DNA from 3 places in the Pseudomonas sp. FBCC-B1565 genome. Region 1 is predicted to be linked to each of the others. Evidence: riboswitches for the same ligand, from Rfam matches in the RefSeq annotation. Region 1 holds a riboswitch; each other region holds the start of a gene.

What was found. Region 1 has a riboswitch for cobalamin ahead of cobW (cobalamin biosynthesis protein CobW). Riboswitches for the same ligand answer to the same signal wherever they lie in the genome.
Positions count from the first base shown of each region.
Region 2: linked by a shared signal. The riboswitch ahead of NL123_RS09895 (ABC transporter substrate-binding protein) and the one ahead of cobW (cobalamin biosynthesis protein CobW) in region 1 are both predicted to bind cobalamin.
Region 3: linked by a shared signal. The riboswitch ahead of cobO (cob(I)yrinic acid a,c-diamide adenosyltransferase) and the one ahead of cobW (cobalamin biosynthesis protein CobW) in region 1 are both predicted to bind cobalamin.

Region 1 is NZ_CP101438.1:2,879,828-2,885,739, forward strand. It holds gene NL123_RS13735 (CbtA family protein) at 1-308, opposite strand, end outside; gene NL123_RS13740 (CbtB domain-containing protein) at 320-508, opposite strand; cobalamin riboswitch at 606-809, opposite strand; gene NL123_RS13745 (IS3 family transposase) at 1,139-1,975, opposite strand; gene NL123_RS13750 (transposase) at 1,972-2,274, opposite strand; cobalamin riboswitch at 2,710-2,909, shown strand; gene cobW (cobalamin biosynthesis protein CobW) at 3,003-4,064, shown strand; gene cobN (cobaltochelatase subunit CobN) at 4,068-5,912, shown strand, end outside.
Region 2 is NZ_CP101438.1:2,091,909-2,097,820, forward strand. It holds gene NL123_RS09885 (ABC transporter ATP-binding protein) at 1-127, opposite strand, end outside; gene NL123_RS09890 (FecCD family ABC transporter permease) at 124-1,128, opposite strand; gene NL123_RS09895 (ABC transporter substrate-binding protein) at 1,125-2,135, opposite strand; cobalamin riboswitch at 2,239-2,433, opposite strand; gene NL123_RS09900 (hypothetical protein) at 2,537-2,980, shown strand; gene NL123_RS09905 (DNA/RNA non-specific endonuclease) at 3,130-4,056, opposite strand; gene NL123_RS09910 (M4 family metallopeptidase) at 4,187-5,248, shown strand; gene NL123_RS09915 (protealysin inhibitor emfourin) at 5,263-5,568, shown strand; gene NL123_RS09920 (aldehyde dehydrogenase family protein) at 5,625-5,912, opposite strand, start outside.
Region 3 is NZ_CP101438.1:1,780,996-1,786,907, forward strand. It holds gene hda (DnaA regulatory inactivator Hda) at 1-196, shown strand, start outside; gene NL123_RS08505 (C40 family peptidase) at 410-1,039, shown strand; gene NL123_RS08510 (C40 family peptidase) at 1,184-1,723, shown strand; cobalamin riboswitch at 1,828-2,074, shown strand; gene cobO (cob(I)yrinic acid a,c-diamide adenosyltransferase) at 2,155-2,766, shown strand; gene NL123_RS08520 (cobyrinic acid a,c-diamide synthase CobB) at 2,763-4,070, shown strand; gene bluB (5,6-dimethylbenzimidazole synthase) at 4,067-4,717, shown strand; gene cbiB (adenosylcobinamide-phosphate synthase CbiB) at 4,714-5,622, shown strand; gene cobD (threonine-phosphate decarboxylase CobD) at 5,615-5,912, shown strand, end outside.

The DNA.
Region 1 (5,912 bases):
GTACGGGTCGGGGTACGCAGGGTGTACAGGCCGGCCAGCATCAGCGCGAAGCCAACGGCGACCACCAGGTTGCCACCCGTGGTGGACAGCACACGCTGCCAGCCGTCTTCCGGCTCCCAGGCTTCGGCGTCATGGGTATGTGCAGCCGCACCTTCGGCGTGCTCGTGTATCTCGGTCGCTGCCGGGGCCTTTTCAAAGGTCTCCGCCTGCAGGATCAGCGGGGCGACCCAGAAGCTTTGCAGCAAGGTCAGCAGCAGGGCAGCCAGAAGGCCGGTGAAACCTGCGGTTTGCGCAATACGCTTGATCATGTCGGCAGGTCTCAGTGGCACGGGAACGCGGCGCTGTGGCGGGTATCGTGGGCAGCGTTGTGTACTGCCTCGATGTGCGAGAAACCGGCGAAGTACACCAGGCACGCACCGAGGATCGACGCACCGATGGCGGCGGTCAGGCGTTGGCTCAGGGTAGAGGTGCTGCTGGCGGAGTGCGAAGTGCTGCTGATGATCGACATGGCGCGTCCCTTTCAGGTGTCAGGGTGAAACGAGCGCATGAAAACCCCGCGAGCCAGGCACGCAGGGTTCTGAACAGCGCCCGCCCACCGCGGGTTTGTTATCTGATTTTTTCGGGCCGGTCTCCGGGCTTGCGAGGGGCTCAATGCCTGAAAACGTCGCCTTCCCATGCCGCCTGGCACAGTGGATATGACGTTTCGCTCGCTTACCGTTGCGGGGGCAGCACCGGACTGTCATGTGTGTGCATGAGTCACCGGTTTCCCGTTTCACCCTTTGCAGGGCACCCGAAACAAGATGTGTAGGAGAGCATGGGGGTGGGAGGGGAGTCAATTGGGGATGTGTTTTCTGGGGGCATATCCGTTGCTGCGGTAACGGCGGCTTAGGGTTCCGCCCTTACGGCGGCCCACGGAATCAAGCCTGCGTTCGGCCAGCGTGTTTGACGGGGCGACCCCAGATCAAAAGCAAGAGCGCGGCGTCCTTAGAGCCGACCGGATTGTATGGCCGGTACTCGGTCAAAGTGTGGGAGGGGGCTTGCCCCCGATGGCAGTGGGTCAGTCACTGATGAGTTGGCTGACACACCGCCATCGGGGGCAAGCTGAACTGGTCAAGTAATCTTGGACACCGATTACGGTTCACGCCGCCAACCTTTCCTTCACGACCGGCGACCTGTAGTCGTTATAGCTGTGAGGCCTGCTGATGTTGTAGCGCGAGACATAGCGCTGCACATCTGCCCGCGCCTCATGCTCCAGTTTGTAGCCCGTTTCAGGCACCCACTCGGACTTCAAGCTACCAAAGAAACGCTCCATCGGGGCATTGTCCCAGCACTCGCCTTTACGGCTCATACTTTGCCTAAACCCATGCTTCACAAGCGCGTTTCGGAATTTATGACTGGTGTACTGGCAACCCTGGTCAGAATGAAACAACACATCCTGGGGATGGCCGCGCAGCTCAACCGCCATGCGTAGCGCTTCGCAGGTCAGGTTGGCATCAGAAATCATCGAGAACGACCAGCCTACGATCCTGCGAGCGTACAGATCCAGAATGGCGGCGAAGTACATCCACCGCTTGCCGACCTTGATGTAGGTCACGTCGCCACACCACACCTGATTAACCGCCGTCACATCAAATTTTCGCTTGAGCACGTGCGGCGCCACCAAGGCCTCCACGCCCGGCGACTTGTACTTATGGCGCCTGCGCTGACGACTAGCGATGCCAGCTTCGCGCATCAAACTGCGAGCCATATAACGTCCGATACGATGCCCTTTGGCTTGTAGCTCCTTGGACAAAGTACGTGCGCCGGCTGACTCTCTGGACGCCTTGTGGTGCCTGACCAGCGCGGCTTTGAGCTTGTCCCGTTCAGGATTTGCTCTGCCTTGGCGCTGGCGCCAGGCGTAGAAGCTACTGCGGTTGACCCCAAACGCCTGGCAACACCTTTTAACGCCGTACTGCTCGTCCAGCTCATTGATCAGCGTGAATGATCCTTGGCGTCCAAAAGCAGGAGAGCACTGGCCTTTTTTAGGATTTCGATATCCAGGTCTTTCTCTCTGAGCAGAGCTTTGAGTCTCTGGATTTCTCGTTGATCAGCGGTAATCGCCTTGGCCCCCACCGGAGTCGAGCCCAAGCGTTCTTTTTGCACTTGATCAACCCAGCGGCGCAGGGCTGTGGGGCCGATATCCAGGCTGGCACAGACTTCGGTAACCGGCTGACCTTCATCCAACACCATGCTGGCAGCCTTGAGCTTGAACTCACTCGAATAAGATTTACGCATATCCAAACACCTCAGATTTGGGCGCTATCATAGCGCCCGATTGAAGTGTCCAAAATCATTAGGCCAGTTCAAGCCCCCTCCCACAGTTTGATCTTCATGTATCAGTTGAAGGGTGGTTTGCTCTGGCTCTGGCTCTGGCTCTGGCTCTGGCTCTGGCTCTGGCTCTGGCTCTGGCTCTGGCTTTTGATCTGCTTTTGATTTTGATCTTAGGCGGCCCCCCCAAATCACTGTCGGATTACGGGCACACCGAGCCTAGGCGAGGTGCCGAGTGTTGGGGCAAGAGCGTTTTGCTTACTTTTGACTGGGCCGGCATTCCGGCTTTTCAAAAGTAAGCCGCTGTAAGAGCGGAACCAATATCAGCCGTTACCGCAGCAACGGATATGTACACAAGCCAACCCAACCCAACCCCATCATTGACCATCCCCCAAGCACTGCGTAGCCTTGCACCCTCGAGGTTCTTCGGCCCAGGCCGAAGCTAAGAAGGGAACGCGGTCCAAGCCGCGGCTGCCCCCGCAACTGTAAAGGGTCCAGCTGACTGCCACGCCACTGCCGACAAGGCGGGAAGGCGCAGCCAGCGCCGGTCGCAAGACCTGTAAGCCCCAAGCCAGGAGACCTGCCTCGCAACCGATTTTCTACTTCAACCGGGCGGGGTGATCCGGTGACGAAATCCGCTGCTGCGCACCGTCGCAGCGCCAATCGTCCCATATGCCCGCCCCCAAGGGCATCCGATGAAAACACTGGCCAAACTCCCCGTCACCATCGTCACTGGCTTCCTCGGCTCGGGCAAGACCACCTTGCTGCGCCATATGCTCGACAACGCCCAGGGCCGTCGCATCGCGGTGATCGTCAATGAATTCGGCGAGCTGGGCATTGACGGTGAAATCCTCAAGCAGTGCTCCATCGGCTGCACCGAGGAAGAAGCCAACGGTCGTGTCTACGAATTGGCCAATGGCTGCCTGTGCTGCACCGTGCAGGAAGAGTTCTTCCCGGTGATGCGCGAATTGGTCGCCCGTCGCGGCGATCTCGACCATATCCTCATTGAAACGTCCGGCCTGGCATTGCCCAAGCCGTTGGTACAAGCCTTCCAGTGGCCGGAAATCCGCAGCGCCTGCACCGTTGACGCTGTGATCACCGTGGTCGACAGCCCGGCTGTGGCCGCCGGTACCTTCGCCGCATTCCCGGACCAGGTGGACGCCCAGCGCAAGCTCGACCCCAACCTGGACCACGAATCGCCACTGCACGAGCTGTTCGCCGACCAACTGGCCAGTGCCGACCTGGTGATCCTTAACAAGACCGACCTGATCAGCGCCGAAGACCTGGCCCGCGTGCGCCTGGAAGTCGCCGAAGAGCTGCCGCCGGCGGTGAAGATCGTCGAAGCCAGCAGCGGTCGCTTGCCCCTGGATGTACTGATCGGCCTGGGCGCCGGTTCCGAAGAGCACATCGACGGCCGCCACAGCCACCACGATCACCACCACGAAGGTGAAGACGACCACGACCACGATGCCTTTGACTCGATCTCCATCGACTTGCCGCAAGCCGATGAAGCACTGCTGCTCGATGCCCTGACGCAACTGGTGGTGCAACACGGCATCCTGCGCGTCAAAGGTTTCGCCGCCATCCCGAACAAACCGATGCGCCTGCTGATCCAGGGTGTGGGCACGCGGTTCGACAAACACTTCGACCGTGCCTGGGGCGCTGAAGAAGCGCGCACCACGCGCCTGGTGCTGATCGGCCAGGAACTGGACGCGGCGGGCCTCGAAGCGCAACTGCGCGCCGCCCTCAGCGTCTGACCCATGCACCTGCTCAGGACCCAGCCCGGTGGTTTCGTCTCGGACGATAATATTGCCGACCTTGGCCAAAGCCCCGCTGACCTGGTGATCCTGTGCAGCGGCGATTCCAGCCTGGCGCTGCTGGCCGAAGCGGCCCAGCAGTTGCCCGACGACTACCCAAGCCTGCGCCTGGCCAACCCGATGCAGGTGCAGAACCATGCCTCGGTCGACCTGTACGTTGATGAAGTGCTGCGCCACGCCAAGGTCATCTTGATTTCGCTGCATGGCGGTATCGGTTACTGGCGCTACGGCATCGAGCGCCTGGTGGAACTGGCCGAACGCGGTGTGCAACTGATCCTGGTACCGGGGGATGATCGCCCGGACCCGGAACTCAGCGGGCTGAGCACCGTCGGTGCCGAAGAACGTGATCGGCTGTGGCACTTCCTGCGTCAGGGCGGCCTGGGCAATGCCCTGGATTTCTATCGCTGCCTGGCCAGCGCTTACCTGGGTCGCGACTATGCCTGGGGCGAGCCGCAAACCCTGCCACGCACGGCGATCTATCATCCGCAGCATGCCAACGCCCGCCTGAACGATTGGCAGGCAGACTGGAACGCCGACTGGCCGGTGGCGGCGGTGTTGTTCTACCGCTCCCATTTGCAGGCGGCCAATACCGGTTTTATCGATGTGTTTTGCCAGCGTCTGCAGGCGGCGGGCCTCAACCCGTTGCCCATGGCGGTGGCCAGTTTGAAAGAACCCGGCTGCCTGGCGGTGGTCGAGGACCTGCTGGATGAGGTCGGCGCGGCGGTGATCTTGAACACCACCGGCTTCGCCCAATCCAGCCCCGAAGCGCCGCACCTGCGCCCGTTTCGCCGCAATATCCCGGTGATCCAGGCCATTTGTGCCCAGGATAACCAGCCCGGCTGGGAGGCCAGCGAGCAGGGCCTTGGCCCCCGCGACCTGGCGATGCACATCGCGTTGCCGGAGTTGGACGGGCGCATCATCAGCCGACCGATCAGTTTCAAGGACCTGGCCTGGCGCAGTGAGCGCAGCCAGTCGGATGTGGTGTGCTACCGCGCCGCGCCCGAACGCATGGATTTTGTCGCTGAGCTGGCGCGGCGTTGGGTCGAATTGGCGCGAGTGCCGAATGCAGAGAAACGCATTGCGCTGATCCTCGCCAACTACCCGACCCGCGACGGTCGCATTGGCAACGGCGTGGGCCTGGATACACCGGCGGCGGCGCTGAATATCCTGCGTGCCCTGAAAACCGAAGGCTATCCGCTGCCGGACTTATTGCCCGACAGCGGCACGGCGTTGATCCATGAGTTGCTCGGCGGCGTCACCAATGACCTGGACAGCCTCGACCTACGCCCTTGCCATCAAAGCCTGGGCCTGGACGAGTACGAGACGATGTTCCAGCGCCTGCCCGAAGCCAATCGCCAGGCGGTGCTGGAACGCTGGGGCGCGCCGCAGAACGATCCGATGTGCCGCGACGGTCGCCTGATGATCGCCGGCCTGCGCCTGGGCTTGACGTTTGTCGGCATCCAGCCCGCGCGGGGTTACCAAGTGGACGCCAGCGCCGTGTACCACGACCCGGACCTGGTACCGCCCCACGCTTACCTGGCGTTCTACTTCTGGCTGCGCCACACCTACGGCGCCCACGGCGTGATCCATGTGGGCAAGCACGGCAACCTGGAGTGGCTGCCGGGCAAGGGCGTGGGCCTGTCGGAAAACTGCTGGCCCGATGCGTTGCTGGGGCCGCTGCCGAATATATATCCGTTTATTGTCAATGACCCGGGCGAGGGCGCCCAGGCCAAGCGGCGCACCCAGGCAGTCATCATCGACCACCTGATGCCGCCGCTGACCCGTGCC
Region 2 (5,912 bases), 790 kb from region 1:
ATTTACCTGAGCCGTTCGGTCCGACAATCCCGAGGGTTTCACCCAACTGCACGTCCAGATGAACATCCCGCAGCAACTCGGCCTCGCGCACCTTGAAGCCCAGCCCGCGGCAGCTCAATACGCTCATCGCGCGTTCCTCCGGCCAATCAGGATCAGCGCAAACACCGGCGCACCGACCAGCGCGGTGACCACACCGACCGGAATCACCTGGCCCTTGATCAGCGTGCGCGACAGCACATCCGCCGCGATCAGAAACAACGCGCCACCCAACGCGCTGGCGGGCAACAGCCGCGAATGCCCGGTGCCAAGCAACAGGCGCACGGCGTGGGGAATCACCAGCCCGACAAAGCCGATAGAGCCGACAATCGACACCATCACCGCCGTCACCAGCGCCGCGCAGCCCACCAGCACAAACTGCACGCGACGCACCGGGATGCCGAGGGACGCCGCCGAGTCGCTGCCAAAGGTAAACGCATCCAGCGCGCGCCGATGCCACAGGCACACAGCCAAGCCGACGACTGCCACCGGCACCGCCAGCCACACCGAGGGCCAGCGCACGCCGCTGAGGTTGCCGAGCAGCCAGAACATAATGCCGCGGGCCTGTTCGGAACTGGCCGACTTGGTGATCAGGAACGCGGTGAGCGCATTGAACAGCTGCGAGCCGGCAATGCCGGCGAGGATGATCTGCCCGGTGCCACTGGCCGAACCGCTGGCCCGTGCCAACAGGATTACCAGGGCAAACGCCGCCATCGCGCCGACAAATGCGCCCGCCGACAACGACACCAAGCCGCCGCCCACCCCCATCAACGCCACCAGCACCGCACCGGTCGAAGCGCCGGCGCTGATGCCCAGCAGGTAGGGATCGGCCAGCGGGTTGCGCAACAGCGATTGCAGGATCACCCCGCAGGTCGCCAGCCCGGCACCGCAGGCCGCAGCGACCAGGGCGCGGGTGAGGCGGTAGTTCCACACCACGCCTTCATCGATGGGGTCGAGCACGTAGCCGGCGCCCCACAGTTTGTTGGCGAGTACCTGGAGCACCACCTGCGGCGAGATGGCGGTTTCGCCGATGGCCACGCCGGCGAGCACGGCAATCAGGAGCAGGGCCAGGGCGAGCAGGGTGCGCATCATTTTGGCAGGTCGTAGCCGTCGATGGCCGTGGCCAGTTGTTCAAGGCCGTCGAACATGCGGATGCTAGCCTGCAACGCCAAGGCGTCGAGGATGATGATGCGGTTGTTTTTCACCGCGTCCATGTTGCGCGTGACCGGGTCGCTGCGCAGGAAGGCGAGTTTCTTTTCATGGTCGTCGGCCGGGTAGCGGCGGCGGTCCATGCGCGCGATCACCAGGAACGTCGGGTTGGCCTTGGCGATGGTTTCCCAACCGACGGCAGGCCACTCTTCATCGGACTGCACCACATTGGAGAGGCCGAGGGTTTGCAGCATGAATTCGGGGATACCCTTGTGGCCAGCCACGTACGGGTCGCTGGCCATCTCGGCACTGGAAAACCACACCAGCGCGCTGGCCTGCTTGAGGCCTTTGCCCTGCACGGTGGCGACGGATCTGGCCAGGCGCGCCTTGAGCTCGTCATTCAACTGCTGGCCGCGCTCCTGTACGTCGAAGATCTGCGCCAATTGGCGGATGCTTTTATAGATGGTCTCGATGCGAAACGGCTCCAGCCGCGTGCCGTCGGCGCCCACCAGGTTGTCCTTGCCTTCGCAGTCGGAGGGTAGCAGGTAGGTGGGAATCTTCAGTTCATGGAACTGCTCGCGGGTGCCAACCACGCCTTGCGGCCCCACCACCCATTCCAGCTCGGCGGCCACCAGCTGCGGGCGTTTGGCGATCACTGCTTCGAAGCTCGGTTCGTTGTTGGCCAGGCGCTCGATGTTGTCGTTCTGCGCCTTGTACTGCGGCAGCACGCTGTTGAACCACAGCGAAGTGCCGACCACTTTATCGCCTACGCCCAGGGCGTAGAGCATCTCGGTGGCCGCCTGGCCGATGGTCACGCTGCGGGCGGGGGCTTGCGGGAAGGTGATCGGGCTGCCGCAGTTTTCCACGGTCAGCGGGTAGTGAGTGGGCGCGGCGTGGGCCAGGGCACAGAAGCCAACACCTGTAAGCAGGGCGATAACGCGTGGCAGCATGGGGCGATCTCCGAGTGAAGCGTACGTGCCATTCGGAAATCCACTCTCGGGCGCCGGGGGGCGCGACAGGCAAGAATGTCCTTCCCGGACACCCCGCCGGTTAGTGATTGAGCTTGGGCCGGCAGGTCTCCTGACTGATGCGTCGTCGCCACGCTCCAGCCTTCCCGGACGAGGTCCAGTGGCATCGAGGAGCAGGCTCAGCACCTACAGTTGCGGGGGCAGTTCCGATTGGCGCGGGTGTACCGCGCCTCGGATTCCCTATTAGTCCCGTTTGGGAACCGGCGCGGTATGGTAGTCGATCACGCGGTCGAGCGGGAGGCCGTGAAACCAACGGTGGCTCTTTGAAGGTGGGGCTCCTATGATGCGCAGCCAATGGATCGCTTTATCACAAGGAATAGACAGTGAAATTATTCGTCGCGCTCGCCCTCGCCGCCGCTCTCGTCGGTTGTGCCACCCAAGGTAAATCTGAACAGCAGATTCTTGATGAGGCCGCCTCCGCCTATGTCAAGTCGATGCCGGCGGGGTCGGACAAGCTCCGGCTGCATACGATGAGCATCCCCAAAAGCGGTATGTTCGGCGATACCCTGGCGATTTCCATGGCGGGTGAGCAAAATGCCGCGCACCTCAGGGCAGAGCTGCTCGATGCCAAACGCTTGGGCGATGTGTTCTTTTTGATTATCGGTGCCAGCACGCCGGTTGATGTTGCGGTGATCGGCAAAGCAGTCGAAGGGCAAAACTTGAAGGGTATGCAGATTTACTACTCGGGCACCGAGGCGCAGAAAGACGCCGTGCGTGCGGCAGTCGAGAAAACGCAGGCACAGTTTCATTACATCAACGCGCAATGATGGCTAGCCCGTTGACTCGCCTGGGTACGGCGCTCGCCACGGATGCAGTGTTCACCCTTGATGGAATCGTATCAGCCAGATCAAGAGCGGCTCGCCTCGCGTCGTGGTGAGTGTCAGTTGTCAACGCGGATCAACCTGTGAAGCGTTGATCAAAGACGAATGTCTTCAGGCCCCTGGATCAGCGCTTCAATCCGCGTGCCGGTGGCGCGTTCTTCGTTGCTGAAGCCGTCGTAGTCGGCCAGGTTGCCGAAGCGGATGCCGGTCAGGCGCTCGATCTGGATCACACTGCGCTGGTAGGTGCGCAGCTGGCCGAACACCAGCTCCAACTGGCCCAGTTCGCGGCTCTGATCGATCATGTAGGCGCTGGCCGAAGGTTTGCCGTCATCGCTGAGGTAGGCGACCACCTTCCAGAACGCCTTGGGGATCTGCACGCCCCGGTACACGCGGTCGTCGTCGGCGAACACCGGGCCGCTGAACACCGTGGCCCGGGCTTTCCAGCGCTGGGTGTTGTCGAGGATGTAGTCTTCGAGTTCCAGCCAGGTCTTCTGGTTGAACCCGCTCATCTGCGGTGAGCAGTTGGTGAAGTGGAAGGTGTCGAGGTTGGCGGTTTGCGCCACATCGCCCCAATTGGGGTCTTGGCGGCGCACCAGGTGGCCGCGGTCGAGGCCGTTGCTGGCATACAGCGCTTCGCCGACTTGGGCGTCGACCGGCAGGCGGCCATCGTAGGCCCAGGTGTCGTTGCTGCGGATGATGTCCACATGCTGCCCGCCATCGATGTTCACGCCCACATACAGCGCGAGGCGCTTGGCACGTGACATCGTGATGGAGAAGTGCGTGTAGTCCAGGCGCTTCTGGGCATCGCTCGCCAACGCTTCTTCCAGCGTGGGCCAGGGCACTCCGAAGCTGCCGAGAAAGTCTTCTGCGTAACCGCGCCGGTCCTTCAAGTCTTTGGCCGGGGTGACGCGGGGTGTCGCTGCCCTGGCCTCCAGCAGCGTGGGGCTCGGCGCGATCAACGGGCGCAGGTCGGCGAGCCGGGGGCGGTAGGCGAGGTCGATTTTGGTTTTACGTGCGGGCATCGGTCAGTCCTCCTTGGATAAACACGACTGCAACATAGGTTAATGACAATTGATCATGCGCACCAACCCCTGGGGGCTATCCTCAAACGGTCACCCGGACGTTCAGCACACGCCAACAAGGAGCCAGCCAATGTGTGATCGCCATTACCGAAACCCGATTTTCTGCCTGATTCCGCCGTATATGCTCGACCAGATCGCGCGTAACGGTGACAAAGCGCAACGGGATGTCGCGCTGCGTACCCGCGCCAAGGACAGCACGTTCCGCTCACTGCGCATGGTCGCGGTGCCTGCCAAGGGGCCGGCGCACCTGGCGCTGGCGATGGGCGCCGACAAACGGCGTTCGATCTACAGCGCCGAGGGCACCGACAGCCTGCCGGGCAAACTGATCCGTGGCGAAGGCCAGCCCATCAGTGGCGACGCGGCGGTGGACGAGGCCTATTATGGCTTGGGCGCCACTTTCGATTTTTTCGACCAGGTGTTCGATCGCAACTCCATCGACGATGCCGGCATGGCCCTGGACGCTACCGTGCACTTTGGCCAGAACTACAACAATGCGTTCTGGAACTCGACCCAGATGGTGTTCGGTGATGGGGACGGCGAGCTGTTCAACCGCTTTACGGTAGCCCTCGACGTGATTGGCCATGAACTGGCCCACGGTGTCACCGAGGATGAGGCCAAGCTGATGTATTTCAACCAGTCCGGGGCGTTGAACGAGTCGCTGTCGGACGTGTTCGGTTCGTTGATCAAGCAGTATGCGTTGAAGCAAAAGGCCGAGGACGCCGATTGGCTGATCGGCAAAGGGCTGTTTACCAAAAAGATCAAAGGCACCGCGCTGCGCTCGATGAAAGCCCCGGGCACCGCGTTTAACGACAAGCTGCTGGGCAAGGACCCTCAGCCCGGGCACATGGATGATTTTGTGCAGACCTACGAGGACAATGGCGGGGTGCATATCAATTCCGGCATTCCCAACCATGCGTTCTACCAGGTGGCGACAAACATCGGCGGGTTTGCCTGGGAGCGTGCCGGGCGCATCTGGTACGACGCATTGCGCGATGCGCGGTTGCGACCGAACTCAGGGTTTTTGCGCTTTGCGCGCATTACCTACGATGTTGCCGGTCGACTCTACGGTGCGAACAAGGATGAGCAGAAGGCGGTCAAGGAGGGCTGGAAGGCGGTCGGTATTTCGGTCTGACGTGAGGAACAGCCATGCAAATTTCGCTGAAGGAAAACGGCGGGCCTGCTTTTTTTCCGGGCCTGGCCAAGCCGCGTACAGTTGAGTTGGACAGCCTGCCCGAGCAGGACCAGCAGGAGTTGCGGCAGTTGGTCGAGGCGTGCGACTTCTTTCAGCTGCCGCAAAGCAGTGAACCCGCGCCCGGTAACCCGGGCCAGGTGCATTACACCCTGACGGTGAAGGAGGACCAGCGCGAACACACGGTCTGTGTGCTCGCGCCAGTGAAGTCGCAGGCGCTGGAGGGGTTGGTGCAGTGTGTGCGGCGGCATATTCGTGCATAAACAATTTCAGGCCACCGCATGCCTGTGGTGAGCCACAGGTCAGGCGCTGCTCTGATTTATTTGCGATCCAGCCACACGGTCTGGGCATTGCAGAACTCCCGTACGCCGAAGTGCGACAACTCACGCCCGAAGCCACTCTTCTTGATCCCACCAAACGCCACCCGTGGGTCTGAAACACTGAAGGCATTGACGAAGATGCCGCCGGTTTCCAGCTGATTGGCGATGTCCCGCGCCTTCGCCGGGTCGCTGGTGAAGATGCTCGCGGTAAGGCCGAACTCGCTGTCATTCGCCAGGGCCACCGCATGGTCGGCGTCGCGGGCGGTGATGATCGAGGCCACGGGGCC
Region 3 (5,912 bases), 1.1 Mb from region 1:
CAAATTGCGTGCCCTGCAACTGCGCGCATCCCGTCGCGGCCTGCACCTCACCGACGAGGTCGGGCACTTTATCCTTACTCGAGGCACCCGCAGCATGAGCGCATTGTTCGATCTGCTCGAACAGCTCGATCAGGCCTCCTTGCAGGCCCAGCGCAAGCTGACCATCCCCTTCCTCAAAGAAACCCTCGGCTGGTAGCTAGCCCGCTGTTTTCGCGGCTTTCGGCAAATTACAGGCGCCAGAAAACCTGCGTTTGAGCCGGTTTGGCCACGCAAAAGGCAGGTACAGGGTGTTAAGGGCTTAGATGTCATAGTCCAAACAAGAAGTCACATAGACCACGATTGAATTTGCAAATCGATGTGATAGAAGGCATAGTCTCGACTTCTTTACATATCAGCCACGGTCGTGCCCATGCTAAATCGCTTCGCACCCCTCGTGCCCCTCGCACTCGTTACCCTGTTGTTTGGTTGCGCCTCCCACCCACAGCAGGTGGCAGATCAGCAAAAACCACAGGTTCAAAATCAGGCAAAATTCGTTGCTGCTCAATCTGCCTCTGTTTATGAGGAAGAAGTTGCAACGGAAAAGGAACTGGCCGACTTCGCCGGCAACAAGCCTTACCAGCTTCCAGTCCTGGCCGACAGCATCCTCGAACGCGGCATGTCCCTGATCGGTACCCGTTACCGTTTCGGTGGTACCTCTGAAGCCGGTTTCGACTGCAGCGGTTTCATCGGCTATCTGTTTCGCGAAGAAGCCGGCATGAACCTGCCGCGCTCCACCCGTGAAATGATCAACGTGAATGCACCGTTGGTCGCACGCAACAACCTCAAGCCCGGTGATCTGCTTTTCTTCAGTACGGCAGGCCGTGGTCGTGTCAGCCACGCCGGTATCTACTTGGGCGATAACCAGTTTATCCACTCCAGCAGCCGCCGCAGTGGTGGTGTCCGGGTCGATAACCTGGGTGACAGCTACTGGAGCAAAACCTTCATCGAAGCCAAGCGTGCACTCGCCATGGCCCCGACGACGGTTACCGCTAGCAAGTAAACTTAAAGTGATACTTGAAGTTTGACGTGTAAGCGCTAGAATCCCTGGATATTGTTGTAATCCGTTCGCGCGAGCTTTGCTTGCGCGTTCTGGTTTTCAGCGTTCGGCAGCGAAAGCCGCATCCAGACCAGGATTGTTCTGCACATGTCGACCTCGGCCCGCCTTATTCTCATTGTCTGCGCCGCGCTCCTCAGCGCCTGCGCAAGCCGCACACCGCCGCCCGCTCCCGTAGCGGTGAAGCCCAAGCCGGTGTTCAACTATTCCACCCAGAATTTCTCGCCTGCGGCCGAAGACGTACTCTTCCGGGCGCTGGGCCTGGTCGGCACGCCTTATCGTTGGGGTGGCAATACGCCGGACTCCGGGTTTGATTGCAGTGGCCTGATCGGGTTTGTCTTCCGCGATGCCGCCGGGATTTCCCTGCCGCGTACCACCCGCGAGCTGATCGTAATGCGCGCGCAGGACGTCAGCGAGCAGAACCTGCAGACCGGTGACCTGCTGTTCTTCGCCACCGGTGGCGGTTCCCAGGTCAGCCACGCCGGGATCTACGTGGGTGAAGGGCGCTTTGTCCATGCGCCACAAACCGGCGGTACGGTGAAGCTGGATACACTGTCCAAGGCCTATTGGCAGAATGCCTACCTGAGTGCCAAGCGCGTGTTGCCGGGCAACCTGGCACGTAATCCTTAGCGCCAGACACGAATCAAAATGTGGGAGGGGGCTTGCCCCCTCCCACAATTGTTTTGTGTCGACTTCAAGTTGCTTTAATTGACGCTCCACCCCCAACCTACTACCCTTCGCCGCTTGTTCCAGGTGCTCTGTGACCCACGGGTCGACGGAGTGAAACAGGGAAGCCGGTGAGTGAGCGCACTTCTACACAGTGCCGCCGCGATTCCGGCGCTGCCCCCGCAACGGTAAATGAGTCAAGACGCTGCTTTTTGCCACTGTATCGCCTGCGATATGGGAAGGCGCAGCGTTGGCCTGCCTTCAACCCGCACACCACTCATGAGCCCGGAGACCGGCCTGCAACATCCAACAGCATCACGGTGGGCGATGCTTGGCTGTCTGTTGTTCTTTTTTTCCTGCCCGCCGTTTTTGTCCAGCCCCAACGGAGAGCTGCCATGACCGATTCCCCCGACCGCGACGAACGCCACCTGGCGCGCATGCTGCGCAAAAAAGCCGTGATCGACGAGCGCATCGCCAACTCCCCCAACGAATGCGGCCTGCTGCTGGTGCTGACCGGCAATGGCAAAGGCAAGAGTAGCTCCGCGTTCGGCATGTTGGCCCGAGCCATGGGCCATGGCATGCAGTGTGGTGTGGTGCAGTTCATCAAGGGGCGTAACAGCACCGGTGAAGAACTGTTCTTCCGCCGCTTCCCCGAGCAAGTGCGTTTCCATGTGATGGGCGAAGGTTTCACCTGGGAAACCCAGGACCGCCAGCGCGACATCGCCGCCGCCGAAGCCGCCTGGGCGGTCTCCCGCGAATTGCTGCAAGACCCCTCCATCGGCCTGGTGGTGCTGGACGAGCTGAACATCGCGCTCAAGCACGGCTACCTTGACCTGGACCAGGTCCTCAGCGACCTGCAAGCCCGTCCACCGATGCAGCACGTGGTGGTCACCGGCCGTGGCGCCAAACCCGAGTTGATCGAAATGGGCGACACCGTCACCGAGATGGGCATGCTCAAGCACGCGTTCCAGGCCGGTATCAAGGCACAGAAGGGCGTCGAACTTTGAATCAGCCCCGTCATTGCCCTGCCGTATTGATCGCCGCTCCGGCGTCCGGCCAGGGCAAAACCACCGTCACCGCCGCGCTTGCCCGTTTGCATCGCAACCTGGGGCGCAAGGTGCGCGTGTTCAAATGCGGCCCGGACTTCCTCGACCCAATGATTCACGAGCGCGCCAGCGGTGCGCCGGTGTATCAGTTGGATATGTGGATGGTGGGCGAGCAGGAAAGTCGCCGTTTGCTCTGGGAAGCGGCGGGGGAGGCAGACCTGATCCTGATCGAAGGCGTGATGGGCCTGTTCGACGGCACACCGTCCAGCGCCGATCTGGCGCGGCACTTCGGCGTGCCGGTGCTGGGGGTGATCGACGGCACGGCCATGGCGCAGACCTTCGGTGCGTTGGCATTGGGCCTGGCGCGCTATCAGCCGGACTTGCCATTCGCTGGCGTACTGGCCAACCGGGTCGGCACCCTGCGTCATGCGCAACTGCTCGAAGGCAGCCTCACCGAGGGCCTGCGCTGGTATGGCGCGTTGTCACGCGAGACCGGTATCGAACTGCCCAGTCGCCACCTCGGCCTGGTGCAGGCCAGCGAACTGAATGACCTGGATGTGCGCCTGGACGCTGCCGCCCAAGCCCTGGGCAGCAGTTGCGAAGTCGCCTTGCCGCCACCGGTGACATTTGCTGCGCCGCAAGTGATCGAGGCCGAACCCTTGCTCAACGGCGTGCGCATTGCCGTGGCCCGCGATGAGGCCTTCGCTTTTACCTACGGTGCAAGTCTCGACCTGCTGCGCGCGATGGGCGCTGAGCTGGTGTTCTTCTCGCCGATTCACGATAGCCAGTTGCCCGACGCCGACAGCCTCTACCTGCCCGGCGGCTACCCGGAATTGCACCACCAGGCGCTGTCGGAAAATACCCCGATGCTCGACGCCATTCGCGCTCACCACGCGGCCGGCAAACCCTTGCTTGCCGAATGCGGCGGCATGCTCTACCTGCTGGACTCGCTGACCGATGTCGACGGCGTCCGCGCCGAACTGCTTGGCCTGCTCCAGGGCGACGCGGTGATGCAAAAGAAACTGGCGGCCCTGGCCCTGCAAAGCGTCGAATTGCCGGAAGGCACCCTGCGTGGCCATACCTATCACCATTCCCTGACCACCACTGAATGGCAGCCGATCGCCCGTGGCCTGAGCCCCAACGGCGGGCGCGGTGCCGAGGCGGTATACCGGCAGGGGCGGATGACGGCGTCCTACGTACATTTCTATTTCCCATCCAATCCCCAGGCGGTGGCCGCATTGTTTGCGCCCGATTCAGCACTATGACTGACAACGCCTTCCCCGAGGCCGACCGCCAGGCTGTCTACCGTGCCATCGCCGAACGCCGCGACATGCGCCACTTCAGCGGCGGTACGGTCGCCCCGCAATTGCTCCACCGCCTGCTCCAGGCCGCACACCAGGCGCCCAGCGTCGGCCTGATGCAGCCCTGGCGCTTTGTCCGCATCAGCGACCGCCAACTGCGTGGGCAGATTCAACAATTGGTGGAAGAAGAACGCGTACGCACTGCCGAAGCCCTGGGCGAGCGCTCCGATGAGTTCATGAAGCTCAAGGTCGAAGGCATTCACGACTGCGCCGAAGTGCTGGTGGCGGCGTTGATGGACGATCGCGAGCGGCACATCTTCGGGCGTCGCACCCTGCCGGAAATGGACATGGCGTCATTGTCCTGTGCTATCCAGAATTTGTGGCTGGCGGCGCGGGTCGAAGGCCTGGGCATGGGCTGGGTCTCGTTGTTCGAACCGCAGGCGCTGGCCGATCTGCTGGGTTTGCCGCCCGGCGCGAAACCCCTGGCCGTGCTGTGCCTGGGACCAGTGGCCGAGTTCTACCCGGCACCGATGTTGCAGCTCGAAGGCTGGACCGAACCACGGCCGTTGAGTGACATGTTGTATGAGAATGCGTGGGGAGTGAGTCAATGAGTGTGGCCTTGCTGTGTGTCGCTGCAGTCGCGCTGGATGCGCTGCTGGGCGAACCCAGGCGCTGGCATCCGCTGGTGGCGTTCGGCAATTTCGCCGGGCGCATCGAGCAGCGTTTCAATACCGGTGGCCGTGGCTGGCGCAGCCATGGCGTGACCGCGTGGTTTATCGCCGTGGTGCCGCTGACGCTGCTGGCCACGGCCTTGTCGTGGGCGCCGTACATCGGCTGGGTGCTGGAGATCCTGGCGTTGTACTGCGCCCTCGGCATGCGCAGCCTCGGCGAGCATGTGATTCCGGTGGCCCAGGCGCTGCGCAGTGATGACCTGGAGGAGGCGCGCAACCGCGTGAGCTACCTGGTCAGCCGCCAGACCAGCGAGCTGGACCGCACCGAAGTTGCCCGTGCCGCTACCGAATCGGTGCTGGAGAACGGCAGCGATGCTGTGTTCGCTGCGATTTTCTGGTTTGTGGTGGCCGGTGTGCCGGGCGTGGTGCTTTACCGCCTGAGCAACACCCTCGACGCCATGTGGGGTTATCGCAACGAGCGCTTTGAGCGCTTCGGTTGGGCGGCGGCAAAAATCGACGACGTGCTGAACTACATTCCCGCACGCCTGGTGGCGTTGACCTACGCGCTGCTGGGCAAGACGCGCCTGGCGCTTAAATGCTGGCGGATCCAAGGCCCGACCTGGGACAGCCCCAACGCCGGTCCGGTCATGGCCGCTGGTGCGGGCGCCCTGGGCGTGGAGTTGGGCGGTGCCGCGATCTATCACGGTGAAGTGCACCATCGTCCGCAACTGGGCGAAGGCCCGGCGGCGGATGCCGATTCCATCGACCGGGGCTGGCAACTGGTGCAGCGCGGCGTATGGTTGTGGCTGCTGATCCTATGCGCGGGGGCGCAATTCTATGCTTGAGCACGGTGGCCGGTTGCGCAAGGCCGCGATTCAATACGGGATAGCCGAAGCCGACTGGCTCGACCTGTCCAGCGGCCTCGCGCCCTGGCCTTGGCCGATCCCCGAGATCCCGTTGCGCGCGTGGGCGCGCCTGCCGGAAACCGACGACGGCCTGGAGCAGGCCGCCAGCGAATACTATGGCGCTGCGCATCTGTTGCCGGTGCCGGGTTCCCAGGCGGCGATCCAGTTGCTGCCGCGGCTGCGTCGCGCGGGCAAGGTCGGCGTGCTGTCGCCGTGCTATGCCGAACACG